2 linked regions of the Blastopirellula marina genome follow. The protein of the gene in region 2 interacts with the protein of the main gene of each other region in a pairwise test. Links are inferred from orthologs where the notes say so. Each region holds a gene or a part of one and is shown on either strand. Other genes may lie near its edges.

What was found.
Region 1: the proteins of C5Y96_RS14020 (region 2) and C5Y96_RS02030 interact in binary tests that used the Escherichia coli proteins (3 or more experiments, as listed by UniProt). The link is inferred for Blastopirellula marina from one-to-one orthologs.

The regions. Positions count from the first base shown.
Region 1 is NZ_PUIA01000016.1:459-16,380, reverse strand. The notes cover bases 4,714-7,593. They hold C5Y96_RS02030 (SufE family protein), read right to left. Parts: upstream 6,439-7,593; coding sequence 5,989-6,438; downstream 4,714-5,988. Other genes in these bases: C5Y96_RS02025 (thioredoxin family protein), read right to left, coding at 6,478-7,059; C5Y96_RS02035 (protein kinase domain-containing protein), read left to right, coding at 4,714-5,956. Also shown: C5Y96_RS02055 (PDZ domain-containing protein), read right to left, coding at 1-517; C5Y96_RS02050 (hypothetical protein), read right to left, coding at 604-1,308; C5Y96_RS02045 (RNA polymerase sigma factor), read right to left, coding at 1,327-1,851; C5Y96_RS02040 (aldose epimerase family protein), read left to right, coding at 2,260-3,303; more of C5Y96_RS02035, read left to right, coding at 3,518-4,713; C5Y96_RS02015 (P-II family nitrogen regulator), read left to right, coding at 8,048-8,386; C5Y96_RS02010 (GlsB/YeaQ/YmgE family stress response membrane protein), read right to left, coding at 8,534-8,929; C5Y96_RS02000 (hypothetical protein), read left to right, coding at 9,217-9,825; C5Y96_RS01995 (bifunctional transcriptional activator/DNA repair enzyme AdaA), read left to right, coding at 9,900-10,964; C5Y96_RS01990 (hypothetical protein), read left to right, coding at 10,965-11,465; ilvA (threonine ammonia-lyase, biosynthetic), read left to right, coding at 11,583-13,088; C5Y96_RS01980 (c-type cytochrome), read right to left, coding at 13,085-13,864; C5Y96_RS01975 (DUF1559 domain-containing protein), read left to right, coding at 14,247-15,200; C5Y96_RS01970 (hypothetical protein), read left to right, coding at 15,200-15,607; C5Y96_RS01965 (hypothetical protein), read right to left, coding at 15,615-15,922. UniProt on the Escherichia coli protein: Participates in cysteine desulfuration mediated by SufS. Cysteine desulfuration mobilizes sulfur from L-cysteine to yield L-alanine and constitutes an essential step in sulfur metabolism for biosynthesis of a variety of sulfur-containing biomolecules.
Region 2 is NZ_PUIA01000038.1:38,786-54,664, reverse strand. What follows is about bases 8,271-11,107. They hold C5Y96_RS14020 (aminotransferase class V-fold PLP-dependent enzyme), read right to left. Parts: upstream 10,395-11,107; coding sequence 9,147-10,394; downstream 8,271-9,146. Other genes in these bases: C5Y96_RS14015 (hypothetical protein), read right to left, coding at 10,509-11,107; C5Y96_RS14025 (twin-arginine translocation signal domain-containing protein), read right to left, coding at 8,593-9,045; C5Y96_RS14030 (DUF692 domain-containing protein), read right to left, coding at 8,271-8,557. In the rest of the region: C5Y96_RS14060 (DUF1559 domain-containing protein), read left to right, coding at 1-2,049; C5Y96_RS14055 (phytoene desaturase family protein), read left to right, coding at 2,191-3,816; C5Y96_RS14050 (hypothetical protein), read right to left, coding at 3,813-4,466; C5Y96_RS14045 (class I SAM-dependent methyltransferase), read right to left, coding at 4,516-5,250; C5Y96_RS14040 (DUF3419 family protein), read right to left, coding at 5,284-6,483; C5Y96_RS14035 (DNA-binding domain-containing protein), read right to left, coding at 6,739-7,641; more of C5Y96_RS14030, read right to left, coding at 7,646-8,270; more of C5Y96_RS14015, read right to left, coding at 11,108-11,477; C5Y96_RS14010 (YCF48-related protein), read right to left, coding at 11,536-14,598; C5Y96_RS14005 (hypothetical protein), read left to right, coding at 14,770-15,546; bioF (8-amino-7-oxononanoate synthase), read left to right, coding at 15,618-15,879. UniProt on the Escherichia coli protein: Cysteine desulfurases mobilize the sulfur from L-cysteine to yield L-alanine, an essential step in sulfur metabolism for biosynthesis of a variety of sulfur-containing biomolecules.

The sequences.
Region 1 (15,922 bases), on a different replicon or contig from region 2:
AGAAACGAAAATGGGCACCAGGCTGAGCCTCTTCAAAGGGGAGGCCTGGAATAGCCTGCCACTGAGGCATCACCGATATCATGTCTACCGGAGCTTCTTCGGGCTGAACGTTGTACGTTTCGATTTCCAAGCCACGCAGAACACGCACGGCGAGGACCGCTCCATCGTTATCGCGTACGATCTCCACCATCTGTTCCGGCGAAGTGATCGTCGTTTCGTTGATCTTCAAAATGTGGTCGCCTGCTTTCAGTCCGGCCTTTTCAGCAGGGCTTTCCGGAGCGATACCGGCAACCATCGCGCCCCCATCTTTCAGGCGTTCGACATGCTTCTTCAAAATTTCGGGGGTCGGTGCCAGTTGCACGCCAATCCAATATTTTTTGGCGGCTGGCTCTGCTTGCTTGGCTTCGACCTTTTCTTCCGCGGGGGCCGCATCGTCGGCGGTAGCGACCTGCATCATCGGCACGGCGACAACGCCGGTCGCCAAGATCGCGGCCATGAACCAATGTCTGACCTTCATTTTTCCACTCCCTTTTTTCGTGTGTGACTCTGTGAGTTCAAGTTAGGTAAGTAACGAATGCTGGTGCCCATGGGGCAGCGAGTGATTTAGTGGTACGGCAGATCTGGCTTTTCGTAGACAATCACATCCTGCACCGGAACCACCACCCGGTCGCCGTTATCCAGCGAGACCGGAATCAAACGGTTCTTGGTTTGATACGATTGCCCGGAATCCTTCAGCTTTTGCAGCTGCTCGGGGTTCATGCCCCAAGACGTATCCCATTCGGCCTGGGGGTCGTACTGTTTGTTCGGATCGATGGCGATCGGCATGCCGCCCCCTTGCTGGCCATCCCATTGGTTGACGTACACAAACTGCGGCTTGGCTACCGTGTGCATCGGAGCATCCGGGGGCAACTGCGGATTGCCCACGTTCGTGGTGAGGCCACCCCCTGGCATATCGACCGCAGGGGTATCAGCACCCGAGATGTACATCCCCAGGCCAAACGCCACCATCACCGAAGCTGCCATCGCAGCCAATGTTTCCATGCGACGAAAGGAGGCCGTACCGGAGTTGGACGACTTCTCTACCGTTGGTGCCGGCTCTGTCTGGGGGCATGACGGAGCGGTCTGCATCACCAACGGCAGAGCTTGCTCAAGCGCCTGTGACTCAAGGAACGCATGGGCACAACGTCGCCAACCATTAGGCATTTGATCTAGCTGCGAAAGAACCTGGCGGTATTCTTCCGCCGAAAGCTCTCCATCGACCAGACGGTCGAGAAGGAGGTCGTCGATGTTTTCAAATGAATCGTTCATGGCATGTTTCACTTAGGTTCAGGTCGCCGTCGAGACGATCTCGCGGGCCACCAATCGCTCTCGCAATCTTTGACGAGCACGATGAAGTCGGGCTTCCACGGCGCTGGTGCTGACGCCCATGCGCTCGCTGATCTCGCGATAGCTCCACTGCTCGGTGTACTTCAGCAGTAGTATCTCGGCATCGCGTCGGGGTAATTCGTTCATGGCCTGGCGGACCAACTCGTTGCGTTCTTCGGCCAATAGCCAGTCCAGTGGGTTCGCCTCGCTGTTGGTTCTGGCCGGCAAGCTCTGCTCGGCCGCATCATGCAATTTGCGAATGCGTCCTTGCTTGCGGCGATACAACAGAGCCTGGCGAATGGCAATTTTGTAAAGCCACGGTCCCACAGCGCTGGGGTCCCTAATCTGCTGCCAATGTTCCAGCGCTGCGGTAACCGTTTCCTGCATCACGTCATCAACCTCCATCGGACTACGCAGCCGCGCATATAGTGCGGTCCTCAGCCATCGCTCATGCTGCTTAAGCATTTCTGCGGGCTCGGGCTTCACGTTGTCTCCTGGCAGCTCGATGGGGTTCATCCTGTATTCAGAGGGTTAGTTACCGCAGAAGAGAAAACCTTGCGGGGTGACTCGAATATTTTCGCAAAAAATCTCAGGTGCTTGTGCAATCAAACTCAAACTCTTGTACTACGCACAAAAATGTGGGTTGGTTTGCTTCGTAAATTACGGAGAACGCTAGACTTCCGGAATTCGCACCTTGATAATGTTTCTCAATGCACATCTCTTTCTCTTTTCCTGGTGCGGCCCCCTCGGCCGTCAGTCTACTAGCCCCAACTGCTTGGAGTTCCGATGATGAAACGCTGCTTAGCCCCTGCCGCACTTTGCCTTGCGGCGATTGTAATGAGTGCTTCTGGCCTGACGGCCGCGGAGCCTGCAGCAAAAGGAAATGACACCCCCATGAATGTGACCGCGAGCGAATTCGGCCAATTGCCGGACGGAACCGTGATTGCCAAGTACACGGTCGACAACGGCAACGGCATTGTGATGGAACTGATCAACTACGGTGCGATCATGACCACCCTTTCCACGCCGGACAAAGAAGGCAAGTCGGCCAACATCAACGTTGGTTTCGACAACCTGGAAAGCTACCTGGGGGGCACGCCCTACTTTGGTGCCACCGTCGGCCGCTACGCCAATCGTATCGCCAAAGGCAAATTCACCCTCGGCGGCAAAGAATACACCCTGGCCACCAACAACGGCCCGAACACCTTGCACGGCGGTCTGAAAGGGTTCGATAAGGTTGTCTGGGACTCCAAGAAGATCGAAACGGAAGACGCCGTGGGCGTGCAGTTCGACTACACCAGCAAGGATGGCGAAGAAGGCTATCCCGGCAACTTGAAGGTCACCGTAAAGTACACCCTGACCCCCGACAACAAGCTGGTCATGGACTACACCGCCACGACCGACGCCGAGACCGTGCTGAACCTGACCAACCACAACTACTGGAACCTGGCCGGCGCTACCAGCGGCAAGAACTACAACCACCAGTTGAAGTTGGAAGCCGACAAGTACCTGCCGGTTGACGAAACGCTGATTCCTACCGGCGACATGGCATCGGTCAAGGGAACTCCGATGGACTTCACCTCGTTCAAGGCCATCGGCAAGGACATCCAGGAAACCGGTGGCGATCCGATCGGGTACGACCACTGCTACGTCCTGAACGACCAGTCCAACAAGCTGACCCTCGCCGCGACGGTCAAGGAACCCACCTCGGGTCGCGTGATGGAAGTTTGGACCACGCAGCCTGGCATCCAGTTCTATAGTGGCAATTTCCTGGACGGCAGCAAAGGCAACGCCGGACTGAACCAGCACGAAGCGTTCTGTCTGGAAACGCAGCATTTCCCCGATACGCCGAACCAGCCCAGCTTCCCTTCGGCCACGCTCAAGCCAGGCGAAACGTTTCACGAGACCACGGTTCATACCTTCGCGGTCGAAAAGTAAGCGTTCCCCCCATACGATCAAATCGAAAGCGGTCCCTTCCCAGGGGCCGCTTTTTTTGTTGGTAGGTCACTCGCCAACCACCGCATGAAACACGACCTTACGAGCAAAAAGTTCAAAGGAGACTTACTTTTTTTCGCGCAGGCTTGTTCCTTAAAGCCCGCTGGCTTGTAACATATTGGCAGCCCAACCAAGCCAATCTTCACACGCTGGAAGCATGAATCAGCCTGATACCGCAGTTGTTATGAAGATCGCCGCCGAGGCCCGGCGCCGCCAAGGTGCTGCCCGCGAGGCGTTTCTGGACGACACATGCGGCACCGATCAGGTATTGCGCAAGCTGGTCGAAGACAAGATCCGCCCTAAGGCCGCCGGCACGCTCGTACCAGATCAAGTCGATCCCGATGCGACCATCGCCGTCGATCCCCCTTCCAAGCATTCGCTTCATCCACGCCAGGGCCTGACCACGCGTTACCTGCCTGGCACCAGTGTGCTGGTCCGGGTCTGGGCTTCCCGTCTGTATCGCACGATTGCGATCGTGAGCTTCATCGCGCTGATCATCTTGCTGGGTATCGGGTCGCGCTATCTCGTCTGGAACGAACTGCGCAAAGTCCGCGAACAAGAATTCACCGCCTTGCTGGCCGCCGACGTCCAGGCCCTCACCTCTTGGATCGAAACCCGTAAAGAACACGTCTCAGTCGTCGCCAAAGACCAGGACGTAAAAGACGCGATCCTGCGGCTCGTCAAACAAAAGCGAGCTCTCGGAGACGAATACTCGGCCGACGCTGTCCAGGAAGAGCTCGAGTTCTTCCGCCAGCGATTCCCGAAATTCAATCGTCCCATTAGTGGCGTCAAGCAGTTTATCGAAGAGCACGAGCCCATCGATTTCGATCAGCGAAGTGACGCACAGGCGGAACCGCCTGGCCTGATCCCCGATGAAGGGGCGTACTTTGTTGTCGATCCGGCCGGTACCATCCTTGCCGCAAATCAAGTCGGAGCGATCAATCAAACCCTGCAAGGTTCGCGTCGCCTGCAAGTCTTCTCGGATGTCTTTCTCAACAAAGCAGGCTTCGTGCCCCCGATGCGGCCCGAACACGAGTTGACCATTCCCGGCACGCGCCCCGATGTGGTCTTTACGTGGGTCTATCAGCCGATCTACGACGAATTCAAAATCCCCTCGGCGCTGCTCTGCTTCGGCTATTATTCCGTGGGCAACTTCACCAAGTCACTTATCACGGCACGGACCGGCGAGACGGGGGAAGCGTATGCGTTCGATGCCAATGGCTTGATGCTTACCGAGAGCCGCTTCACCAAAGACCTCTGGCGGATGGGGATCTTGCCGGAAGGGGAACCGTCAAGGGCCAATCTGATACTTCGCCCTCCCTTTGCCGCCGAGCACCCCCACCCCGAAAATCACGACCGATATACGCGGCTGATCGAAGACGCGCTGGCCAACCACGGCACCAATACCAAGTCGGATGTCGTGATGGACCGCTACATCAATTACCGCGGGCACCTGGTGGTGGGTGCCTGGCAGTGGATCGATGAATACAATTTTGGCGTCGCCTATGAAACCGAATCGCACGAAGCCTTCAGCCCTTTCACCATCATTTCGTATACCCAGTACGCGTTGCTGTTTTTGATCGCCGGCTTTGGCGGGCTCGCTTACTACGCCGCATCGTCCCTGGTTCAAATGCGCCGCACCATTGGCGAGCACACCGTCGTCGGGGCGTATGAACTGCTGCTCAAGATCGGCGAAGGGGGCATGGGGCAGGTCTATCTCGCACGGCACCAGATGCTTAAACGTCCCACGGCCGTCAAGCTGATGCGGCCCGAACAAACCGACCCGGCCCTGCTCAAGCGATTCGAGCGCGAAGTTCAGCTTTCCAGCCGCTTGAAGCACCCCAACACGGTCGAGATCTACGACTACGGCAAGACCCCCGACGACATCTTCTACTATGCCATGGAATACCTGGACGGCATCACCATTGAAGTCCTCGTGCGTCAGTATGGCTGGCTCCCGGTCTCGCGCACGCTGTCGGTAATGCGGCAGGTGGCTGCGTCGCTGCGCGAAGCCCACGAGAGCGGCCTGATCCATCGCGACATCAAACCGCTGAACATCATGCTCTGCCGCGTTGGTGGCGAGTACGACGTGGCCAAGGTCTTGGACTTCGGCCTGGTGAAGAACCTTTCGGCCGATCCCGGGGCCACCATCGTGACCAACACGACCGAGATCAGCGGAACGCCCATGTACATTCCGCCTGAACGCGTGAAGAATCCCACCCAGGCCGATCCACGCGTCGATATCTATGCCCTCGGTGCGACGGCCTACTTCATGCTTACCGGGCAAACGATCTTCAGCGCCGCCAGCGCCGTCGACGTGCTGGTGCAGATCGTCACGCAGTCGATTCCTTCGGTCAAAGATGCTTCCGACCGAGTGATCCCCGATGCCCTGCAAGACCTCATCTCGCGCTGCCTGGCGAAAGACCCAAAAGATCGTCCGCAGTCCGCCGACGAAGTTTTGAAGGAAGTCGAAAAGCTGATGATCGACTTCCCTTGGACACAGCAAGATGCCGCCGACTGGTGGCAGAACAACATCCCGGTCGACGAACTCATCGAAATGGCGAACCGGGATTCAGAAGAGTTCCCCGCGATCTAATCGCCTGGCGTACTCATCATCCGATGTCGTGCTTAGCGAACGCTGACCGCGATCTCGTGGATCTTGCGGACCATCGAATGTAAACCATTCGAACGAGCCGGTACCAGGTGCTTTTCCAGCTTCAACGTATCGAACAGACCGCGCAGGTCGAAGTCGAGAATCTCTTGCGGGCTCTTCCCCGAAAGCAGCATCACCAAAATGCCCACCAACCCTTTAACGATGTGGGCGTCGCTATCGGCCTGGAAGACGATCTTCTTCGGTTGCCCTTCAACTTCCACCACTTCCGGCACCAGCCATACCTGGCTTTGGCATCCCTGGACCTTGAATTCGTCGCGGCGCAACTGGTCCGGCAGATCGGGAAGTTCGCGTCCCAGTTCGATAATCAACTTCAGTCGCTCTTCTTTCGTTTCGGCGAACTCGAAGTCATCGATCAATTCTTCCGCGGTCAGGGTAGGCGGTTCGTTCAACGTGAGTCTCTTCATCTTCAATCGAAGGGTTTGTCTGTTGCTACGGTTACGATTCTAGTCGCCGTGCTTCTCGCGAAGACGGGTCGACGTGCGACAAATCCATTGGTTGCGTTCGAACTGATCGATCCATTCGGCCAGCACGCCACAGGTCAGGGCATCCATTTCGCCAGCGGCATGAAGCGAAATGCCGGTACTGCACGCTGCTCCGCCGAGCTTCTCGACCATCTGGCGATACTTGGCCAACGTGCGATCGCCGTACATGCCGGTTACCTGGTCATCTTCGTTCAAAAAGACGACGACCGGAACACGGTTTCCGCCGCAAACCTGGATCGCCTCTTTCAAATCGTCCGGGGCATCATCCCGATCGATATACCGCACGACAACGTTAGGAGATGCCTGTTCCATTAACTGAAACATCGGGCACTGATCAACACAATCGCCGCACCACGCCCCAGACAGGCAAAGGACGTGCATCTCGCGCGTGAAGCTGGCCAGCAGCGTCTTCTGTTCATCGCTAAGGGACAACGTCTTCAGCTTCGCACTCCAACGCTCCTTCTGATTCTCGTTGGCATACTTGGCCAGAAAATCGTCGTAAGAGAGAGCGGAGGAAAACAGAGTGGGCCAGTCGAGGGGCATAATCTACCTAGCGTTGAAAATATCTTGTCGTGAGTGAGTGGCTAAAAAATAACCACGTTTTCAGTGTTCCGTTTTCAGTGGGAGAAGACCTTTCTTCTTTCTGAAAACGGAATACTGAAAACTTCCAACCAACTGCATCGCCGCTAAATCCACGGCTACCCGCATAACCGCATCATGGGCGATGCTTTTGAAAGCAGCAGTTGCGTGCATTTTAGGCAGCAATCGCCAGGCTGATTAGGGGCGGTCAAAAAAACTACAGGCTGTTTTCTGCCCGAAAATGGGGAAAAGTACCGATTTCGGCGCGTTTTCTCGGCTTGTGTTCGAATTGGCACACCGAATGCATCTAATGTGTGGCGAAAGCGAATCAGAAGGAGATTCGGAACCGGTCGCGAAGGATCGTGAGCCTCGGACTTCTCGCTTCTGAAAAGCATAAGATGCTTGCCCCGTGCTTCTGTAACAAGGAGTGCGTCAGAGCTGGGGACAAGCTCAACTGCTTCGCTTCATACCCGAACAATCAAGATCATCTCCAAGTGATCTTTGCCCGTACAGTGTGGAAGCATGATGGGGTGTTGTTCGCGTGCAGTGGGGCTGCCGCGAACGGTAGTCGAGGTTGAGGAGGTTTTGCCTCCTTAACCTCGGCTATTTTTATGCGCTTATGGATATTCTGCAGAACTTTTTCCTGTCACCATCTTAGGCAGGTTTCTCCTACGCTGCTGATTTGTCACGCAGAAGTTCACTGGACAAAAGCAACTTGGGAAAAGTTTCGTTGACTTAAACCACTGCGTCATTGATATTTAGGAAATGATGCCACGCACCGACAGTTCAATTGGCATAACGGTTGCAAACAAGCGGGAGCAATGGACAACTAGGTCACCCGCTCATCATGCACTCGCTCTCCGCCTTGTTTAGTGCATGGCTCCACTTTGAAAGAGCATCCCGTTGCGACCTGTCCTTATAACGTCACGTCAGTTTGTTGGAGTATGCATTAATGAAGAAGATTGAAGCCGTCGTCCGCCACCACAAGTTGGACGAAATCAAAGAAGCCCTGGTTACCAAGGGGTTTGGTGGTATGACCGCAACGGAAGTCCAGGGATTTGGACGTCAGAAGGGACAGACGGAAACCTATCGCGGTGCGGAATACTCGATCGATTTCGTTCCTAAAATCAAAATTGAAATCGTCTGCACGGACGAGCAGTGTCAGGAAATCGTCGATACCATCATCCAGAAGGCCCAGTCCGGTCAGATCGGTGATGGCAAGATCTTCATCTCCGAACTCACTGACGCCGTTCGCATTCGTACTGCCGAAACCGGTTCGTCCGCGATCTAGTGATCGCTTGAAAACAAGTCGAATCGGTTCAGCGCACAACCCTTCGACCACCAAGTCAATCTCTCTCTCGAAAAAGCCGGCCCCCCCTGGGTCGGCTTTTTTTATGCGCCATTCCGGTAAGCCGGGCCCACCGTCCTGCGGACGCTCTTAGTAGCGATCGGCAGCCGAACGATCCGACCGGCGACGATGCGAATACAGACGCATCCGACGCGGGGCGGTCGATGGATGACTTTCGTCGATCACGTGCCCTGAAAGCAGTCGGTAGAAGAACAAAATCATGAACGCGCCGCCGGTGGCCACGGCAAAGCCTAGTGGGCTCAACGGCGAGACCTTCGTCCCTTCAAAAAACAGCGATAGCATCCCGCAGCCGATCACCGATCCGCCAATCCCCATCGCCAAGGTAGCAATCGGCCCGCCAGGATCGCGCCCCGGCATGATCGCCTTGGCAAACAGCCCGGTCAGCGTGCCGAAACCAACCCATGTCAGAAACAGATTGGCCCACGCTTCAAAATGTTCGGATACCTGTAGCGCCTCGTCACCCATAACCGCCTACCTTCGCCATGCTAGCAAGTGGGGAGGAAATTCCCCTGAGAAGTTGACATAAAGTAAGGTGTCGTCAGCTACGGCCCAAAAGTTTGCCGATTATGCCGATCGTTCGGGAAAAGGCTTCATTCCGGGGGTGCCAGGAAGTGGAAATCGCGAGAAAGGGGCTATAATAGCACGCAGAGCAGGCAACGAAACGGATCGTAAAACGCTGCCTGCTGTACTGATCCTGGAAGGATCGGTCCCCTAATCTTGCGATCGCACGGTTTCCTTCGCGGAGGTGTCTTATGCGAACTCTTATCCCTATGTTCGCCGTGTCGCTATGTGCGGCATTTGCCATTGGATGCACCAAGTTCCAAGCCCCGGAATTCACCGACAGTTCCCCAGGCACGCTGGCCTCGGATGCTCGCTCCCATCAGGTCGTCTCGCTGCAATTGGGTCAACAGCCCGGCGCGTTTCAGGTCGAGGACGTCACCGGACCGGCCGCTGGCGAGTTCCTCTGTTATCGCTGCAAGTACAGCGGCAAGCCCACCGTCGTGATCTTCGCGCGTGAGGTCAACGACTCGGTCACCAGCTTGGTCCAGCAGATCGATCGCCAGGTGAGCGAGAACGCCGACCAGAAGCTTTCGGCCTTCATGGTCGTCGTGGGGGATAACACCGACGAGGTCAAACCGACACTCCAGCGCGTGCAAGTTGCCCAGCACATTAAAAACACCCCGCTGACCGTCTTCAACGAAAAGGAAGGCCCCGCAGGCTACGGCCTTTCACCCGAAGCCCAAATCCAGGTCATGATGTGGAACGACGACGGCCTGAAGGTCAACCGGCCGCTGGGACCTCACCTATCCAAGGAAGAGATCACCGAGATCGTCGCCCAGACCAAAGAGATTTTGAACTGAGCCGATTCTCGCTTTCCGAATTGTTTGTTCCGTTTTCGGTCGCCAGCGTGGTGCAGCGTTTCTAAAGTAACACCATGAACGCTACGATCACCCTGCCCGACCCGAACACGATGTACCAGGCCATCGTCGACCGCGATGCCGAGATGGAAGGGCTGTTCGTCATGGCGGTCAAGACGACCGGTATCTTTTGTCGTCCTGGCTGCAAAGCGAAAACCCCCAAGCGCGAGAACGTCGAATTCTTCGCCACCGCCGACCAGGCCCTTGCCGCCGGCTATCGCCCATGCAAACGCTGCCGCCCGATGGAGCTTTCCGGCAGCGTGCCGGCCTGGCTGACCCAGTTGGTCGATGCCCTCGAGGCCGATTCTTCGCGCCGCTGGACCAATGCCGACCTGGAAGCAATGGGACTTTCCCCCATTCGTGTTCGTCGCTGGTTTCAGCAGCACTATCGAATGACCTTCCACGCGTACCTGCGCACGCGGCGAATCGGCCTGGCGGTCGACATGCTACAAACGGGCAAGGACGTCACTTCCACCGCGCTCGATAGTGGCTACGAGTCCCTCAGCGGGTTTCGCGATAGCCTGCGCAAATGGACCGGCCAATCGCCGACCAGCATCAAGGATGGCGAGCCGATCCTGGTCCAGCGTATTCTCACGCCGCTGGGTCCCATGCTGGCCGCTGGCAGCGACGCCGGGCTGTGCCTCTTGGAATTCGCCGATCGCAAGATGCTCCCCAAGCAGTTCGAGCGGGTCAGCAAACTGTTCGCCCAACCGATTCTGCCTGGCACGCACCCGGTACTAAGTGAAGCGGCCGATCAGATCGAGCAGTACTTTCAGGGAACGCGAACCGAGTTCACCCTTCCCTTGCGATTGGACGGCACCTCGTTTCAACAGCAAGTGTGGAAGCTGCTCGAAGGGATTCCCTTCGGGCAGACAAGTTCGTACGGCGAACTTGCCGAGCGACTCGGCAAGCCGACCGCCTCCAGGGCTGTCGGCCGCACCAACGGCGACAACCGCCTGGCGATCGTCGTGCCGTGCCATCGTGTGGTTCGCAGCGATGGCCACCTGTGCGGCTACGCTGGCGGATTGTGGCGGAAGAAGTGGCTGCTGGAACACGAACGCAAATTGAACCACAATCAATGAATGTCTGAACCTACATCCCAAGTCGTCCGCTGCGAAAAACGCTGGGCCATCGCGTTTGCCCACCTCCTTTGGAGCCCCCTGCTGTTCGCCATCTTCCTGGCGGGTATCGCACTTTGGCTGGCCCTGGCAATTTCCGACCCGACGCAAAAACTGGTTGCCATTCCTCTGGTGGCGATCGCGGCGATCATCGTTCATCAGCTGTACGGCGACTATCAGTGGGTCGAGAGCGACGGCGAATACATTCGAGCGAAAGGGTTCTGGTTTCGCAACGCCGCTAGCTGGCCCATTACCCAAATTGAATCGATCCATCCGATGTTACGGCGAAACAACGTCACCGCAGATTCCTCCCCGGAAGAGCTCATGGAAGCGATCGCCGGCATGGAGATCCGCTTTCGCGACGACCAGCCCCCGGTCACGTTGATGCATTCCGAGTTCACGTACGTCCCGGAACTTTGCCTGTTTCTGCTCAGGCAAATCCATTCCGATGCCCCGGCACCCTAGACCATTTGACGTTCTTCGCGTCCAATAGGATGCATGAACGAAAAGCCTAAATCAAAGCCGGTTGCGGCCTCGCCTGCCAAACGTGGTCTGGTCGGGGATGGGACCCATCTCGGGCTGATGGATTACCTGCGGAAGATCCTCAACGCCCAGGTTTACGATGTCGCTCACGAGTCCGCATTAGAGCGGGCCGGTAAGCTCTCGGAGCGTATCCAAAACAACGTCTATCTGAAGCGAGAAGACAGCCAGAAGGTGTTCAGCTTCAAGCTGCGTGGGGCCTACAACAAAATGGCTCAGCTCACCCCGCAGCAGTTAGAGCGCGGCGTCATTTGCGCGTCGGCTGGCAATCATGCCCAAGGGGTCGCGCTCTCTGCGGCTCACCTGGGATGCACGGCGACGATCGTCATGCCAAAGACGACACCCAAACTTAAAATCGAAGCGGTAAAGGCCCTCGGGGGCAATGTCGTGCTGCATGGCGAAAGTTACAGCGATGCCTACCAGCACGCCGGCGAACTGAGCAGCACCAACGAGATGACCTTCGTCCATCCCTTTGACGACCCCGACGTGATCGCCGGGCAAGGGACCATCGCGATGGAGATCTTGAGGCAGCATCAAAAGCCGATCCATGCCATCTTCGTCGCGATTGGCGGCGGCGGTATGATCTCCGGCGTGGCCGCATACATCAAAGCGGTCCGGCCCGAGATCAAAGTCATCGGCGTGCAGACAAACGATTCCGACGCGATGGTTCGCAGCGTCAAGCAAGGCAAACGGATTCAGCTAACCGACGTCGGTCTCTTCTCCGACGGCACCGCCGTGAAGCAGGTCGGCGAAGAGACCTTCCGCATCACCAAGGCCCTGGTCGACGACTTTGTCGTGGTCGATACCGACGCCGTGTGCGCCGCGATCAAGGACGTGTTCGAGGATACCCGCAGCATTCTCGAACCTGCCGGAGCGCTCAGCGTGGCCGGCCTCAAGCAGTATGCGGCCAGGCATCGTCTGCTAGGAGACACGCTTGTCGCGATCACGTGCGGGGCGAACATGAACTTCGACCGGCTGCGATTCGTGGCCGAGCGCGCCGAAGTGGGGGAAAACCGCGAAGCGCTGTTCGCCGTCACCATCCCCGAACGCAAAGGAAGCTTTCGTCGGCTGTGCGAACTGATCGGCCCGCGGGCCGTGACCGAGTTCAACTACCGCATCTCCGACTCGAACGTGGCCCATGTGTTTGTGGGCCTGGCCGTGAACAACCGAGACGAGGCGAAACGAATCGCCGACGAACTGCGCGGCAGCGGGTTCGATACACTCGACCTGACCGACGACGAACTGGCCAAGCTGCACGTGCGGCACCTGGTAGGTGGGCACAGCAAAATGGCCGCGGACGAACACCTGTACCGCTTCGTCTTTCCCGAGCGGCCAGGGGCGCTGATGAAGTTCCTCTCGGCGATGCCCAGCGACTGGAATATCAGTTTGTTCCATTACCGCAACCAAGGTGCGGATTACGGACGCATTCTCGTGGGGCTGCAAATACCCAGTGACACGACGACCGAGTTTCAAGACTTTATCGAAAGCATCGCGTACCCGTACGTCGAAGAAACCGAGAACCCAGCTTACCGGTTGTTTCTCGCCTAAGGCCTGGCGGGCTCGTGGTTGTACTCGCCGAGCCTTTCCGCCGGTGGCAGGTGCTCTTCCAGTTTGAACTTGGGGCGCTGTTGGCTGTTGATATAGGCGGCGATGTCGGCCGCTTCCTGCTCGGTGAGGGAAGGATCGTCCAGCGGCATGCCCACCTTCAGCCACGAGGCCAGCTTCGGCACGCGGCTCAGGCCGGCTCCGTCGTTGTACGATTGCGGTCCCCAGACAGGCGGGCCGTCGTCGGTTCCTTCCCCCTCTTGCCCATGACAATCCAGGCAGTAGGTTTTGTAGTCTTCCTTCCCCTGTACCGGATTGGCTTTGCTCCAATCGACTTTCAGTTCCGGCACATGCCGCGGGCCGAGGGGCTTCTGCTCGTTCATCTGGATCTTGCTGCCGGTGGACAGCCAGGTGATGTACGTCGTGATGGCGACCGAGACCTGGCTGCCGTTGGGTGGGCGAACGCCGTTCTGGCTGCGCATGAAACAGTTCAGCACGCGATCTTCGAGCGTGATCACGCGGTTCTCGCGCGGCGACCAGGCTGGGTACGCGGTGGCCGTTTGCAGGAAACTGCCCGCATCGGGATGCTGGCCCCCCTCTAAATGGCACGACGTGCAGTTGAGTTGATTACCAATGAACGGTTTGCTCAGCGGGTGATCTTTCGTCTCGTTGACCAGCAGTTCCCCCAGCCGCACGACCTCGCCCAAGGGGCCTTCGGGGTACGCAGCAGGGACGATGGGCTGCTCTTCGGCATGAAGCGTGGCACTGCCCAGCAGCATAATGCCCAGGCACAAAACGACTCGCAGATTTAATCGACAAAAGGACATGATCTCTTTCTATCAGGTAAGGGAGCAGCGCTTGATAGGCAGTTTATCGTTACGCCAGTGGAATGGTCGATCTGTGAAATAGTTCACAACTGCCAGCAAAGCATCCCGTGCGGCGCAATCGGCACAGTGAAGCGGTTTTTTCTGGCAGGTCTGCCCATTTCCACTAATTCAACGCAAAGCGAAGCTTGCGTGGGTAATTCGGTGTTTAAGGGAAGCAAATCATCACATATTGAGTTCAGCTCGCGAATTCCTTCTTGAACACTGCGTATTAGAAGGATAAAAAGCCGATATCCAATCAATATTTCTCTTATCTCTTTTCTTGGTAGGTGGCTTTATGGTTACCGCTCGTCGCACGGCCTTCACGTTGGTGGAACTGCTGGTTGTTATTGCCATTATCGGGGTGCTGATCGCCCTGCTGCTGCCGGCTGTGCAACAGGCTCGGGAAGCCGCTCGGCGGATGACTTGCACCAACAAGCTGAAGCAGATTGGTCTCGCAATTCACAACCACCACGATACTTACGGCCAGTTTCCATCCGGGGTTCGTTATACGCCGGAGCCTGACTTCACCAGCGGCAGTTGGTGTTCGACCTCTGGCACCACCGGCACACGCGAACCGTGGACGGTAAAGATCCTGCCGTTTCTGGAAGAAAACAATCTGTACGATCAATTCGATCTCAATGCCAGCTTCACGGCCACCAGCAACGTGCCCGGTGCGACGGTGAATAACAACCTGTTCAAACTGAACCAATCGGCGTATCAATGCCCCTCGGACCCAGCCAGCCGGGACGAATGGAATTCGATCAGCTACTACGGCGTGCAAGGGGGTGGCCCGGCCGCGGACGAATCGTGTTCGACCTCGTCCGGGCAGCGGGTGTTCTATCGCAACGGCGTGCTGCACTTGAACTCGGATACCGGGTTTCAGGATCTGACCGACGGTTCGACCAACGTTTTCATGGTGGGAGAAACGCGTTACTGTCTGACCCCAGCGGGCCGGCCGGATGGTTACCACAGCGGTTGGGCTTCGGCGACGAAGCTCGACTCGTGGGGAACGCCGCTGGTGTTGGCCGCGACGCGCGAGCAGATCAACTCGGACCCGCGCAACGGCATGACTAACGACACGCTTAACATCATGACCAAACTGTTCGGCAGCTATCATCCTGGCGGCTGTATGTTTCTGATGGGGGACGCATCGGTTCACTTCATTCCAGAAACGATCGACCTGGCCACGTATCAAACGCTGGGCAAAATCGACGATGGAGCGCCGACCGGCGGTTTGGGATCTTTGTAATGACCTATTTGCGACAAACCTCCACCCTCGCGGCCAGCTTACTTCTGTTTCTGGCCGCTGGCGGCTGTGGCGCTGGCGATTCTAGCGTCCATTTGACCGGCCACGTCACGTACGACGGCCAGCCGGTCCCGCGCGGCACGATCACCTTCTCGCCCGATGGCAAACAAGGCAACACCGGTCACGGCAGCAAGGCGATCATCACCGACGGTGCCTACACCACGCAGGAAAGCTTCGGCCTGGTAGGTGGTCCGCACGTGGTACGTATCGAAGGATTCGACGGGGTGGCCAACGGCGATAACCTCGACGGCAAACTCCTCTTCCCTCCTCACGAAGAAAGCTACGACTTGCCGATGGAATCTGGCGAGTACGACTTCGATATCCCGAAGAGCACGAAGAAGCCACGGTAGTCACCAATCACGGCGGTTCGCGTGCATCGGTGCGGTTTCGCCTGGCACTGCTGCCCAGGATCGCGCAAGGGTCCCTGGGACGTCCACGCGTGGCCCGCCTGATCGGTGGGCGCAGCAGTGCACGTGGTTTCGCCCTGCGTTTTAGTGGACCGAACCCCAAGAATCCGGGTGCCACGTCCAAGTCTGCTTGGGCGTGCCTGGGAAATCTGAATGAGTCACACCGATGACCGGTGGTGGGCGGGTACCGAGTTGGCATACCCACCCGGACGTGGGCATGGTACCCGTCGCGTTGATTCACCGTGGCAGGCGGGTACC
Region 2 (15,879 bases):
TTGGGGATGACCGGCTGCGGCGGTTGCGGGGGAGATTCCCCGTCGAGCAAGCTGGCCCGATTCGATTTCAAGCGAAATTCGGGTAACGACGAAGAAAAACCAGCGGAGGCCCCTGCCAAGAAGCCTGCTGCGGAAGAACCCAAGCCAACGCCACCTGCCGCAAAGAAGCCTGCGGAAACCAAGCCCGCCGCTCCTGCTCCGGCTGCTGAAACGAAACCAGTCGAGAAACCAACGCCAGATCCAACTCCCCAACCAGAGCCTGCGGCAGAACCGATGGCCCCGGTAACCCCGGCGGCCACAACCGAGGTTGCGTCGGTCACACCAACCGAGACTTCGACGACACAGATCCCCGGTGCCCGCGATCGATTTGCGATCCTCGAAGGTTTCAAGCTTCAGCCGGTCCAAGGTGATCGAGCCCATACCAAAGCGCGATCAAAAGCCGTTCTGCACATTCTCGGCCAGGCTCTGGCCCAGCAGATTGCGGATAACCAAACAATCCCCGCCGCTTCCCCTACCGACAAAAGTGGACGACAATTGCTAAGCTGGCGAGTCCACTTGCTTCCGTATCTCGGTTACACCGATCTGTACAACAAGTTCAAACTGGATGAACCGTGGGATAGCCCGCACAACATCAAGCTGTCAGGCGAAAAGCCATACGCGTTCATGACGCCGGAAACACCGGACGATCGCACGAACTTCGTGTTCATGACTGGCCCCACGTGTGCTGCGAATGATCGCCGAGCGAACCCAGTAAGCTCGCTCAGTCCGCGAGGCCTGCACAATTCAGTCGTGGTGGTGGAAGTCGCCGATCCGGCCCATCGCGTGGTTTGGACCAAGCCCGATGATCTGGCGTTCGATCCGCTAGACCCCGCTATGGCCATCACAGGCTGGCCGGACAGCCGCTTCTTAGCGATTACTGGGGATGGTGTCGTTCACGAATTCCCCGTGATCAGCAACGATCACCTCAACCGACTATTCATCGTCAGTAACCCGATCAGCCTGGGTGAAATTGCCACAAGCACTCCTCAGAAGCTTGGCACCACCAACGGCACGAATAGCCCGGTCGAAACCTCGATGACTTCCACCGAGCCTGGTGCTGCCTTATCGCGAAACGATCTCGACCCTAACAAGTTGCCGCTTCCCTCGCGCGTTGAAATCGACAGCGCGACGCTTGAATTGCGACGCCTATTCCAGAACGAAGCTCGTGCGGCTGACCAGGACAAGAAGAAGGAAGAGATCGCCACGAAGCTCCTTCAGCATGCGGAATATTTGAAGAACGATCCGGCCAAACAATGTGCAGCTCTGCAGATCGCCTATCGCTTCGCCATCCTGGCCAAGAACCCCGTGCTGTTGAAAGACGCGTTCGATAAGCTGCAAGAGACGTTCCAAGTCGACAGCTTCAGTTCCGATTTGTACACCGTACGCTTCGGGGCAGAGAACCTGCAAAAGATTCCAGCGCACGAGCTTCCCGAGTTTCGCGAGGTGGCTAAGTCCGTTCTGGAACGTGCCGAACAAGAGAACAACTACGAGGCGATGAACGAACTGATTCAGATTGGCACTCGCTTTGCCGCCAGCCAAAACGATCAGAAAGTCATTGCCGAACTGGATCAACTGAAAGAACGCATCAAGGCCTCGCGTAAGGACTACGATGCCATTCAGGCCCGTTTCCTCTCGCTCGAAGTTCCTTCGCTCGACGAGGCAGGTAACTTAATGGTTGGCAAGTTCTGGTGCGTTCATCGCAACGACTGGGAAAAGGGATTCCCGTTCCTGCTGCGAAGCAACGACGATCGGTTCGAGTACCTGGCCGAGACGGAATTGACCGCACCGATTGATCCTCGTGTCCAATTCAAGATTGCTGAAGGGTGGTGGGAAATTGGTATCAGCAGTCCACCTGGTGCCGAACGCAATAAGTTTCTCGGCCGCGCGGCTCAGTGGTTTAAACTGGCCAACGCAAACATGACCGACTCGATCGAGAAGGTCACGTCGCAGCAACGTCTGCAAGAGTTTACGCGGCTCACCGGCATCACCGATATTCCCGATCTCAGGTAATCCCAGGCCTGACTCGCTTATCAGGGTTATACCGATCGATTCGATTGCTGATGCCCCGGTAAACTTTTCCGCCTGCTTGTGGCGAAGTCTAGATTGATATCCCTCAGTCGCAGACTTCCCTCAGCAAGGATTGGTTAAGGTATGGCATCCGGTGGCGGGCACTTTGATTGCGTTGTAATCGGCGCGGGACACAACGGCTTGATTACCGCCGCGTATCTGGCTAAGTCCGGCAAAAAAGTCGCGGTGCTCGAACGTCGGCACGTGCTGGGAGGGTGCTCGACCAGCGAAGAACTATGGCCTGGCTTCAAGGTCTCGACCGCCTCTTACGTGGTCAGCTTGCTTCTGCCGGAGATAATTCGTGATCTGAAGCTGAAGCAGAACGGCCTGAAGATCCTGCCACGCGATCCTGCCTCGTTCACCCCTACCGACGATGGACGCTACCTGCTGCTGGGGCACGATGTCGCCAGCAACACGAAGGAAATCGCCAAGTTCAGCCAGCACGACGCCGAACAGTATCCGAAGTACAACGAACTGCTCGAGCGCATTGCCGCGGTCGTCGAACCGATCCTGATGAAGACCGCTCCTGACCCGCTGCCGATGCCCAAAGAATGGCGCAACGTCTCGCTGACCAAAAAGATTCGCGACACATCACGTCTGTGGAACTTCTACCAGACGTTTGGCAAACTTGGCGGAGAGATCCCCGAAGCGATCGAGCTCCTTTCCGGCGCGGCCCGGCCAATCCTCGAGCGCTGGTTTGAGAGTGAACCTCTACGAGCCACTCTGGCTACCGATGCGATCATCGGCGCGTTCGCGTCAATCTCGGCACCAGGTACCGCCTACGTGCTACTGCATCACGTGATGGGCGAAGCCGGCGGCAAGCGGGGCGTATGGGGTTTCGTCGAAGGAGGTATGGGGGGCATTGCCGCTTCACTAGCCAAGACCTGCGAAGAACTGGGGGTAACGATCGTTCGTGAAGCACCGGTCGCCAAGATCCACACCAGCGAAGGAAAGACGCAAGGGGTCGAACTCGAAGATGGAACAAACTACGAAGCCAAAGTAGTGGCTTCGAGCGTGGACGCCAACCTGACGTTCCGCAAGTTCCTTTCGCCAGATCAACTGCCGGCCGATTTCCTGCGGGCTATCTCGAACATCGATTACGCTTCCGCTTCGGCAAAGATCAACCTCGCCCTGGCTGAACCGCCACAGTTCACGGCGTACCCCGAATCAGGCCTGAGCCCGATTCATCGCGGCACGATGCACATCTCGCCCACGATGGACTACATCGAACGCGCGTACGACGACGCCAAGTATGGCCGCGCGAGCGAAGAACCTATTCTCGAAATGACGATGCCCACCTCGGTCGACAAAACGATCGCCCCGGAAGGGCAACACATTCTGTCGATCTTTGTACAGTACGCCCCTTACAAGCTGCGGGACGCAAACTGGGACGACATCAAGGAATCGTTTGCCGATCGCTGCATCGCCAAGATTGGCCAGTATGCTCCGAACGTGCCAGGGGCCGTCATCCATCGCCAGGTCCTCTCGCCGCTCGATCTCGAACGAGTATACGGGCTGACTGGAGGCAACATCATGCAAGGGGCGATGAACTTCAATCAGCTCTTCGCCATGCGACCGATCCCAGGCTGGGCTGATCATCGCACTCCGGTAAAAGGACTGTACCTGTGCGGAGCCGCCAGCCACCCTGGCGGTGGTGTGATGGGGGCGTGCGGCAAGAATGCCGCTGTCGAGATCTTGCGAGACTACTAACGAACCAGCTCGAGGGTTGTCCAGATGCTCGGGTCTTCGTCGATGGGGAACTGCGTGTTGACGCTTTGCGTCTGCCAGCCTAGTTCGCGGTCCATCACGGCGTAGAAGAATCCGAGCTTGTCGTACTCGCTGGGATCGTACCCGGTCAGGCTGGTCGCCGGCACGCAGCACTCGAGCAAGTAGCCATCTTTGGTTAACGTTCCTCGAACGCGCAAGTCGCCAGGGCGGACCGGGTTGGCGTTCTCTCTCGCACGGTTGATCAGTAGCTGATCGCCAACGGGATCGCGGTAGCTGGGGCCGGCACCAATGGGCAGAAAAGCGAAGCGATGACAAAACCGGGTCGCGCGGTGCACGTTGTGCGTGGCCCTGGTATCGATCCACAACTGAAATCCGTCACTCTCGTCGACGCGACTTTCTCGACACCATACCGGTTGCCGTTTACCCGTGACCAGTACGGAGAAAGAAACACCACGTTCGTTCCAGCCACCACGAACATCGGCAAACTGCTTGCGGCTGTCGAGCTCTCCGAACCCGCGCACCCGGTACTCTTCCGAGTATTCCAGCGGCTTTTGCTGCCAGATCTTCTCGCGGTAATTCAGTGGGACCGAATACTGAAACAGGAAGGATGGTGAGAGAACCGATTTCGCCATGGGCTTGCCTATTTCGTTTGTGGAAGTTCCATTTGGCTATCGTGCCGACCTACGCTTCACGCTTGGTGCCAGTGAAGATGTAATAGGGTGTCTTGAACCACAGCAAGTAGGGAACCTTGGCCCGGTTCTCTTCCAGCTTGGTGGTTTCGAAGTGTCGCCTCAAATAGGGGACATGATCGCGCGACGGAAAGACATTGTCCGACGCGAACCACACTGGCCAGAAACTACGCGTGAACCACGGATGACGCTTGAGGGACTCGTCGGGGAACTTACGCGAGACGTAAAAATCGACCACGCCGATCGTTCCGCCGGGCTTCAAGATTCGCAGCGCGTTATCGATAGCTGCGAACCAATCGGGAATCATCGTCAGTGAGTAAGAAAACGTCACGACGTCCGCGTAACCTTCGTCCGGCGTCCAGGTAGTGGCGTCGGCCTCAACGGTCTTCACGTTGTTCCAGCCACGCTCCTTGATGCGGTCGTCGCACACCTTGAGCAGCGACGAAGCCAGGTCGACCACGTAGGCATGTTTCAGCGTGCCGATGCGATCGGAAATGAATTCAAGATTCGATCCGGTTCCGCCCCCCATGTCGACCCACACGGCATCCTGCTGGGGCTCGATCGAGCGGTACATTTCTTCCCGCCCTTTGAGCAGGCGTTTGCGGAAGTCATCGTACGCGCCGGCCTGACCGCTATAGAAGCTGTCTAAACGCTCTGCGTGGTTGTCTCCCTTCACCGGCTTCACGGCCAAGTGATACAAGACTTTCAGATCTGAAGCCAGACTCATCCGATGCTCCTCAAGATTAGCGTGGACTCAAACTTAGGCAGCGATGTCCGCGATGCGGAACGCCCCGTAGGTGTGCACGCGATCTTTGACGTGAAGCTCGTCGGCTAGTGGCTGGTTGTAGGTCAACAGTTCGCCGACCTGAATCTTCTGGCCTTTGTGGGTGATCTCGACTTCATCGATGAAGTCGGTGTTCAAACCGCCAGTTCGCCAGATGATGCGGGCATCGGTTTCCCCTTCCATCCGATTAGCAATGGCCTGCCATTCGTTGACCAGGGCGAAGTAAAGCTTGTCAGTCAGCCAGTCCTGGTGATCCAGCAGCACCAGGCGATGAATCGGGTGCCCCTCGTGCTTTTCGAGGAAATGCTGCACTGAATCGGTATGGGTGCTGACCTTGTGTACCAGGCCGTCCTTCAACTTCTGGAAGTTCTCCGGCTTGAGGTACTCTGGACAGCAGGCTTCGGTGTATTGGCCGGTCACGTACACGCGCCAGAAGTAGTTGTCCTGGATAGGCAGTTCGGCGAAGACGGCTCGCATGTTGTCTTGCACGAAGTCGACGATACCATTGGAGTATTGCTTCTCCAAGTGTTCGCGCTGAGCACGCGGCACGCCCACCAGGCTCCAGGTGGTGTCGCGGCTCATGGCAAACTTGAGTGGGCCTGTCCACAGCTTGCGATCGATGATCTCGAAGATCTCTTTCTGCTCTTCCAAGCTCTTGGCATCCAGCAGATCGAGAACCAGCGGTCGCATCCGCAGGACGTTCTCGACGTACATGTTCACCACCTTGGCGAACGCACCAGACGTTCCGCGGAAGTAGAAGCTTCGCTTCTTACGAGGGCGGAAGTACTTGATCTTCCGATCCCAGTAACTGCGAGACCATTCGGGCAGCGAACCACGCAGTTTCGACTTGTAAGTTTCCTTGAAGTCGAGAAGTTGGCCTTTGCCGAACATGGAGAAGAAGTCTTCATACTCCAGGTTCTGGATGGCTGACTTTTTGAGATCCAACAGGGCATTTTGCCGTGGATTCATGTCGACCGCGTAAACATGATTTGCCCCGGCCAGCACATAGTCTAGCGCGTTGCAACCTGCCGACGTGATGACCATCACATTGTGGTGGGGTTGAATCTCAAGGGCGACCCGGTCCAAGCGGGGGTCTTCCCAGCAAGTATTATACACTAAGTTGTTACGGTGAACGAAGTTAAAAACACGACCTCGAACCCAGCTAACCAATGCCATTGCGGCCCTCAAAGAACTAGATCAGGCAAGGATGGGGGAAACCGGATGGGTAACCCTGCCAATACATGGAGCTCTAGAATCAGAACCCCAAGGTAACTCACTGATTGTAGGGGCTCTTGGGCCAATCACAAGCCACAGTGCCCCCCATTCCCCCTCCATTTCCTCGCTTCTTACATAAGATTTACCCATTCTCGGGATCGGGACGGGGAACGTTTATGTGTTGGTGAAGATCCCAGGCAAAGGGTAATAATTTGCCTATCCTGCTGTTCGCTCCGACTGGACATCAATTGCCAGAAAGAACTGCTCAGAGGCAAATTTTGCGAAAGCCGCTGCTAGATCTGCCTGAAGGTTGTCCGGCTGCTCAACCTCTATCAGTGCCCCACCGATGGATTGTGCGACAGTCGCTCCTTCAACTAGTCCGTAAAGGATGTGATACTCCAGTCGCGAAAGGGGTACGCGGCGGACGATGAAATCCCTCCGCGTGAGTGCCAGCCAACTGGGTTCAAACTCAGGAATGGGCGACTGGGCGTCCCGCTTCACCGCCGTGATGAAGTCGTTCACGGGAAAAGGGAAGGCATGCAGCCGTAGACAAGGCACAACCTCGAACGTCGCCTCGGCGAAGCTCTCGGGAGAAATACCTTCCATCTGGACGGGAGAAACGGCTTCTTGCCCCTCAAAGCCAGGCCCGTCGAAGATCAAGTCGATGGAACGCTCAACGACTGCCAAACCCACCAGGAAATCCTCAAAACTCCACTGATCCGTTCTGTAGGTCGGGCTCGTCTCTTCCAGGAATTCAGGAAACCGGTCTCCCAGGCGGTTCAGCGTGTACGACTGCGACGGATACTGCTGCAGATAGGTGACCGCGAACTGATCGAATAGTTCGTCCCCGACCGTTTTGGCAAACAGCGGGTAAATTGACTTCAAGCACTCGATCAGCCGAGCATAGTACGCGTGGGCGTACACCTCTAATCGCTGCACGCTTGTTCGCCGCTCGCTGGGGGTGACGACCGATTCGATCTGCGACGCATCGACGGCGACGTGCTGTTGGGACTCCGGTGAATGAATCCCTGCGACCACGCCGTCGACATGGGTAATCACCGACTGCATCCACTTCTGCAGCACCGGTAAGTCAGGCACGCTTGGTTTGCGGTCGGTCATCGCGCTAGTTCACTTCGTGCTCAATACGATGCGCGGGGTGGGGCAGAGTAGTGTGACGATCATTGCCGGTTTCATCAGTGATGATCGTTTCCCCCTGAATAAACTTCTTCGCCTTGAGAACTTCGGCATGAAGCGTGGGGAAGTCAGGGATATTGGCGTCCCATTCCAAGAGAGTCGACACACCGCCGGTTCGCTCGTGGGCCAGGCGATATAGCTTCCAAACCGGGTCGATCACGTGGCCGTCGTGCGTATCGATGCAGTAATCGCCCATGTTGGTGTGCCCCGCCAAGTGAAACTGGACGATGCTCTCCCACGGGAGGTTCTCGATGTACTCGACCGGATCAAAGTCGTGATTTACAGCCGACACGTAAACGTTATTCACGTCGAGCAGCAGTCCGCAGCCTGTCTCTTGGGTTAACGCGGTGAGGTATTCCCACTCCGTCATGGTCGACGCGGCGAAGGTAACGTAGCTGCTGGGATCTTCCAGGATCAGGGGCCGTTCGAGAAACTCTTGCACCTGGCGAACGCGCTGGGCGACGTGCTGAAGAGTCTCTTCGTTGTAGGGAATCGGCAGTAGGTCATGCGTATTCTTTCCGGAAACGCCGGTCCAGCAAACATGATCGGAGATCCACCGGGCACCGATCGATTGAGACAGAGACTTCAGCTTGGCCAGGTAATCGAAGTCGAGCGGATCGGTGCTGCCGATCGAGAGGGACACGCCATGCATCACCACCTGGTAGCGTTCGGCAATCTGGTCTAGGACATACCGAGGGCGTCCTTGCGAGTCGATGTAGTTCTCGGAGATGATCTCGAACCAGTCGACTGCCGGCCAGTGCTTTAAGATATAGGGGAAATGGGGGGCGCGAAGTCCGACCCCCAGTCCCAAGTTTTCATGGCCAAGCCGTGGCTGTGGCATTATCGCTTCCCAGAGTAAGCCAGGCGATCTTGGTCTTAGGCAGCCGGTTCCGGAGCAGGGCTCAGTTCGACACCCTTCTCTTTCATCCGCTCTTCAAACAGTTCGCGGGCCTTCTTCCACATACCACCAGTCATCGGCACGTGACAACCACCTTTACCGGCACACTCGTTTGCGCCAGGCGTCTGGCCGCAACCCCCTTGCCCTTTGCACTTATTGTGTCCGCCGCAAATGTGAGATTCGACGGTCGCACACGCTCCAGCACCAGCACACTCGTTGGTCCCTTTGGCCCCTTGACCTTTGCACTCGTTCAAGCCGCGGCAAGCATGCTTGGCGACGGTCGAGGTCCCTTCCCCTTCGGCTGGAGTGTCACTGGTCGTCTGGGCATCGGGCTGCGCACCACAACCGATGGTACCGGCCGCGAGCATGCCACTGAGGGCAGCCGCCGAAAGCTTATGAAAGTCGCGTCGGGTGTAGTCTTTCTGAGACATTTGCCTGATATCCTGTCCGAAAAAAAAACCGCGGTAATGATCGTGTCTAACGACCAGTCTAGCGGATTTACAGCCGAACGTCTGGTGACCTGTGATACGGTTTAGCCGAAAAATTCGACCGTCGTCCGTACTGCATCGGCCAGCTTTTCAACCTCTTCGCGCGTGTTATACAGATAAAAACTGGCCCGCACGCTCGCGCTGATGCCTAGCTTTTTATGCAGCGGCAGGGTGCAATGATGCCCCTCGCGAACGGCAATCCCGCGTCCATCGAGAAATGTCGCGATATCGCTGGCAGCCAGGCCATCGATCACAAAGCTGACGATGCCCGCCTTCTTACTGACATCGGGCCCCAAGATCTTCAGCCCCGGCACATCGGCTAACAACTCGTGCGCGTAAGCGGCCAGTGATTGCTCGTGCTGCAGAATGCGAGCCAGGCCGACCTGCTCCAGGTATTCAATCGCCGGCTTCATGGCGATTGCGTCGGCAATGGGAGGGGTACCGGCTTCAAACTTGGCCGGCAACATGGCAGGCGTGAATCGATCGATTTCAACGATATCGATCATGCTTCCTCCACCTAAAAACGGCGGCATCTCTTCCAACAGCGACTGCTTGCCGTACAGCACACCCACGCCTGATGGTCCCAGCATTTTATGGCCACTGAATGCCACGAAATCCGCATCCCAGGTACCCACATCGATCGCTTCGTGCGGCACGGCCTGGGCTGCGTCGATCAGCACCTTGCCCCCCACGGCATGGGCCGCCTCGGTGATCTGAGCCACCGGGTTGATGGTCCCCAGCACGTTCGAAACGGCCGCGAAGGCCACCATCTTGGTTCGTTCGGTAAGTAGCGCCGGCAAGGAATCGAGATCCAGCTGGCCATCGTCGGTGACCGGAATCGCACGGATCGTGGCCCCGGTTCGCTGAGCCAACTGCTGCCAAGGGACGAGATTCGAGTGGTGTTCCATCTCGGTCAGCAGAATCTCGTCGCCTGCGGTGACGTTGGCATCGCCCCAACTGCGGGCCACCAGGTTGATGCCCATGGTAGTGCCGCTGGTGAAGATGACTTCGTTCTCGGACGCCGCCCCGAGAAACCGCTGGACGGCCCGACGAGCCTCTTCAAACAGATCGGTCGACTCGCCACTGAGCCGGTGTGCCCCCCGGTGCACATTAGCGTAATGCTTTGTATAGACATCACTTAGGCAGTTAACCACCGAGGCCGGACGCTGGCTACTGGCACCATTGTCGAGGTAAACAAGGGGATGCTGTTCTTCGTCAACCTGATTCAGAATGGGGAAATCGGCCCGGATGCGCTCGACATCCAATTGCGATTCCACGTCGAAAGTGGCCATGAACCTGTGATTCTGTTGGGGGGAAAGCAACGGTTTGGGTCGCCGTCTATTTTTCGCATACTTTCGTTATTTTATTCCCCTGGACCCAGATCGACAACGAGCGGTTCGCTTCCATTACTTGAGTCGCCAGAAAGTTTCCCACGGTATCTTCTGCTGCGCGCGAGCGCCCTCAGTCTCGCTGGCGAAACGAGCCGCATCGACCGGGTACCCTGCGGTCTCGGTAATTCCTGGCACATGCTTGGCCCAGTAAGCATTAATGGCCCGCATGGCGACTTCGCGGTGGAACTTGGCATAGATCGAGGCCAGGGCCGTGGGGAGGAAGCATTCCCCTTTGGAGCGAAACTCGATGGATACGTCCAAGGGACCGACCTCGCCGGTGTAGCGACTGACGCCGCGTGACTCTTCCTGAATCTGCCACCAAGTCTCAGGAAAGAAGTGCTGCAAGAGACCGGCGTAATAGTCTCGCCCACCGTGCTTGTCGCAAACGATGCGTACAGCCTGGGGGGATGAGGCTTTGATCTCTTCGAGTAGCCGCCGTACCAGCCCGAGCGATGCGTGCGAGAGCACGGTGCTTTTGTTGCCAATTCGGTCGAGGCGCTCGTTGTACGCTTTCTCGGTCAGAAAGACACTTCGTACCTGGGCCAGTGAAACTCCGCACGACGCACAAGCGGTGGTGAACTGCGAGGTTCGCTCGGCGATTGTCTCCTTGGCGGCGTGAAGTGGGCTGGTATGCTCCCAGCCGATATACCACGGGGCGAGGCCTTGCGGCGTGTCATCACCCAGGTCTGGCTCGCAGCAGCCATGCCAGATGGGGTGGACGTGGTTGAGGGAATCGCCGGTGGAGAGAACCGCTTCTTCCAACAGCGAGAGATCATCGCGTTTGCCGTAGACGACTTTCGAGTCAGCAATCGCCAGATGCTTGCGACCGGGCTTGCGAGCGATGGCATCTTTCAGCAGGTCGTACAACTCGACTTCCGCCAGATCGACGTGACGTTCATCGAGCTGCCAGACGGTACCACCGATGACCAGCGGCCCGATATTGGGGCCGTAACCTGCTTCATCGATTCCGATCAGATATACCACGCTTGTGCCACTTGCGAGAGAACTACGCTTGTTTCAACTCGCACCGTTCTAAGCTGATTTACTGAAATTGCAAGAGACCGAACTCGCTCGGTCCCATTTCATACAGGGCACTGGAAGGCCACGCCTCAGTACCTTCGCTGACGATTACCCGCTGGACGGCCATCCCCCAGGTATCGCCCGGCTTGAGTAGCTGCCCCGATAGTTCCTTGAAAGGAATGGCCGCCTCGACGGTCCAGGTCGCTGCATCCTGATCGGCGGCAACATACCAGTTGGGGTTCCAGGCCAGGTTGCCTGAGAGGGAATCGGCAGTACGTCCGCGATAGTCGACCGACAAACAGTACGACGTGGCGTAATCGCGATCGAGATCGAGATAGATGTGCACGCGATCGCTCGTTTGCAGTTCGGCGTCACGCTCGCGCGGGCGTTGCCCGGGGGCTTCGTAACGGAAGTTCTTCGACTTCATACAGCGAATCGCGAGATAGAGATATTCCTCGTCAAAGCCGACAATCATGGCAGCCGGTGGGGCCCCTGCTTCCGGCGAAAGGGTACCGGCCTGGAAGTCGACCGGCTTGCCGGTTTGCCAAACGCGATCGTTCAAGCGGCCGTCGAGCACGGGCTTAGAGTCATCGTAATTGGCGGTCACAACCGGCGCATCGACACGGCTGTTACCGCGGCCGAGAACCAACTCCCACTGGGCTCGGCGGCACCAGGCATTTTCCTGTCCCAGGTTCAACAGACGACGGATGTACGATTCTCCCTGCCGCGAATGTCCTTGCTCGGCATGTAATCGTTCCAGTAAGAACGCCAGCGATGGGTCGGCTAGGACCTGCGGCATGTTTTGATTCAGTTCGGCAATCAGCTTCTCAGCACGCTCCGGCGATTTGGTCGGGTGGCGGTAGTTGGTGGGATTATCGAACGACACAGTAGCGACTTCACTTGCTTCCACGTCTTCTGCGTCTTCTGGCATTTCCCGAGGAGCCGTCGGAGTCGCGAATTCCACGCTATTTCGATTGAGGAACTGAATCTCGCTGCTCGCGTAGTAAGCGAGAAGCCATGCGGCGGAACGCTCGGCCAGGACGTGAGTGGGAAAGGTACTGACAATTTGATGATGCATATCCGCCGCAAGAGAAAGGTTGCCGCTTTCGTTAGCTTTCTCGGCCAGGTGGGAAAGGACTTCAACGCTGCGTGCCGGCGGCAAGTCCTCCGACAGCTTCAACATTTGCCCTAGCAATAACGCCCCGCGCTGTTCATCTTTGACGGCATGATTGATCATCTCGAACATATTCCGGCGTTTCTGTGCCGCTCGCTGCAGTTGAGCCAGGTCGACCAGCGACATCTGCTGCGGCGGTCGTCGTGCCCCTTTGCCGGCAGGCACCGAAAGATTGGTGAAAATATCGCTCAAGCGACCTTCGATCAGCCCCGACGACCGCAAGACTTTCAATTCCAACGTCGATGGCTTTTCAACCAGCTGACCTGTAGCAATACCACGCGAAACACCAGCGTGCTCGGAAAGGGACATCGCCAGTTGCGGCGAGATTTGTGTTGCATTCAGCGTGATCGAACCGTTCTTACCTTCTGGCACGACACTGCACACCCGGGGCACGGTCCATGGAGCAAGCCCCAGCTCGGACTGATGCTGGGGAAAGCTATCGGCGTCGCCTGCTTTCTCGACGGCTCGTAGCACCAACTGATTGATCATGTAGGCCAGGGGATCTTTGCCGGTCGGATCGGCGTAATCGGTCAGAACGACGGTGGGCTTCCATTGGCGAATGCGCTGCACCAGGTAGTTTTCGGCAGCGGCAAGCCCCTGGCCGTCGTTGGCGGCATCCCAGGTCTTGGCCATTTGATCACCGGTCAACTTGAGCTGTGCATCGTAGGCCGGAAATTGCCAGGCCGTGTGACCGAAGTTCGCACCACTGTGAAGCAGAGCATCTTCGAGTGGCGGACGAGTTTTACCCGTTTGTGGCATGGGACGGTTAATGACTTCCATGCCAGTAAAGTAGCCTTGCGATCCGGCGTGGTGACTCACCAGCTCATAAGGGATGACCGAGGCATCGTGAAAGATGCCCAGCAGGGCCAGGCGTTGGCCCCCTTGTCGCTGGACCGTCCACGTTTGACCGCCGTCTTTGGTGTGTAGGATGGTACCTAGAGAGCCGACTGCCCAGCCGGTTGTTTCGCTGCGAAAGAACATGGCCCGAATGGAGGCCGTCGTGGGAAGCTTTTGCGTCTGGAACGTTTGCCCTCCATCACTGGAATGCAGCACAAAGCTACCGGGATCGCCGGCAATCCACACATGCTTTCCTAAGCGTTCGACCGCGCAGAAGTCGACCTGGCGATTGGTTTGCGGCAGCGGGCCGGGAAGAATGACTTCCCACGACGCACCAGCGTTATTGGAATTAAGGATCAGTCCCCCTTCCCCAACTGCTGTTGCGTCTTTGGCACCGGCAACCACAACATCTTGCATGTCTCGTAGCGGGTCGACAAGGATCGTCGGCTTGCGAATTCCGCCGCGATCGGCCAGCGAGAGATTCCCACTAACGCCTGCCAGAAGGAGTTCACCACCAGGCAGCACGGCAAACTTTTGAAAACGGGTGTTCTGAGTACCTGGCAAACTTCGCCAACTGCGGCCCCCGTCGCTGGTTTCAAACAACCCGGTCGGAAACATGTGCGAGCCATGACCGACGGCCCAGCCATGGCGGGTATCTTCAAACCGCACGCCGGTCAGCTTCGGCAAGGACTGCTCTGGCATCGTATTCCACGACATCCCTCCATCGCTGGTTGTCAGCACAACACCACGCGTTTGGCTGCTGTACGGCTGTTGATAGCCGCCCACCGCCCAACCATGTCGCGGGTCGGTGAAGTAGACACTCGCCAGATGGGCATCGGTGCCAGAGGGGATTTGCTTCCACTCACTTCCGCCGTCATCGGTATGCCAGATTGCCCCATGATCGCCAACGGCAACCCCATGACGATCGTCCACAAAGTTCACGTCATTCAGTTGGGCATCCAAATACCAGGTCCCTGGCACCTCGGCCTGGACCGGCGACGCTAGCACGTTCAAGCAGGCCCACGAAACAGCACAGGCAAGAAGTCGACCGATGTTTGGAATGAGTCCGTTCATTCGCGAAACCACGATAGAGAGGGGATGCGTACGAGAATTTGGACGGAATCTTAGAAGAATTCGCAAAACCGTGCCAATCCGGTTCGTCCGACTTTAGAGAATTCGTGCGAACCAAATCGAGAAAATTGCGATAAACAGTCTTAGTGTCCACACCTTCTTGGGGAGAGGCCCATGTTACCGCGAAATTGGAGAACGTTGCCGCTGCTTGTTTCAGGCATCTGCTTACTCGTTCCCTCGCTGCTAGCAGCGGCACCTCAGGCCGACTTCGAGAAGATCCTTTCCCCCATTCTGGAAGATGCTGTCCGCCGGTCGCTACCGACGTCGTTCAAAGATGAATCAGACTGGGGAAGCACGCACGAGTTTACCAAACGCCTCAAAGTCCGTGGCAAGTGGGACAGCTTAAAGCTGGAACGGGTGCGTGAAGCGAAGAACCATGGAGACTGGGTCCGCTACCTGGGACATATCGAAGACCCGAATCAGCATGTGCGGATCTGGATCGAGAATCTGAGCGTCGGCCCAACGCGATCGACCTGCCAGATTCATGCCCGGGTCGAGTTTCAAGGGGAAGCCGAGTACCAACAGTGGGTCCGCGGCGTGCGGCTTCTTGGCGTGAGCGTGGTAACCGAAGCGACGGTCAAGATTCACCTGGATGTGCAGCTTGACAGCAAATGGGACATGTCGAGCCTGGTGACATCCGCCGAGCTAACCCCCACAGTCACCGGAGGGCAGATCGAACTTGAGCGGTTCTACGTTCACCGTATCGGCAAGGCGCATGGGGAAGTGGCCGAGCAAATCGGCGAACAACTGGAAGGAACGCTCGCCAAGAAGCTGGCCAAGAAGGAAGAAAAGCTCGTCCGCGAGGCAAACAAGGCGATCGCCAAAGAGCTGGAAAACGGCACCGTCAAGCTCGACCTGGTCGACTATCTGAAGAAGCAACTGCTCAAGTAGGGTCAAGCCCGTTTGAGCGTTAGGCCTGCTTGCGAAATAATAAGTGTAGACCCCTATTTCGCGAGAACCTCATGTTTGACCCCTTGGCCTGGATTCCCGAACAACTTGATCTGCTCCATGCGATGGAGCGGCGGCGGGCGATCCACGTGCGTTCGACCCAACAGGGCGCAACGGTTGCCTGGAAAGAGCAGCAGCTGATCAACTTCGGCAGCAACGATTACCTCGACCTGGCCGCCGATCCGCGCGTGCGCGATGCGGCCCAGGCAGCGATTGCGTCGGAAGGATGGGGCAGTGGTGCCAGCCCACTGATCACGGGGCGCGGAAGCGAGCAGG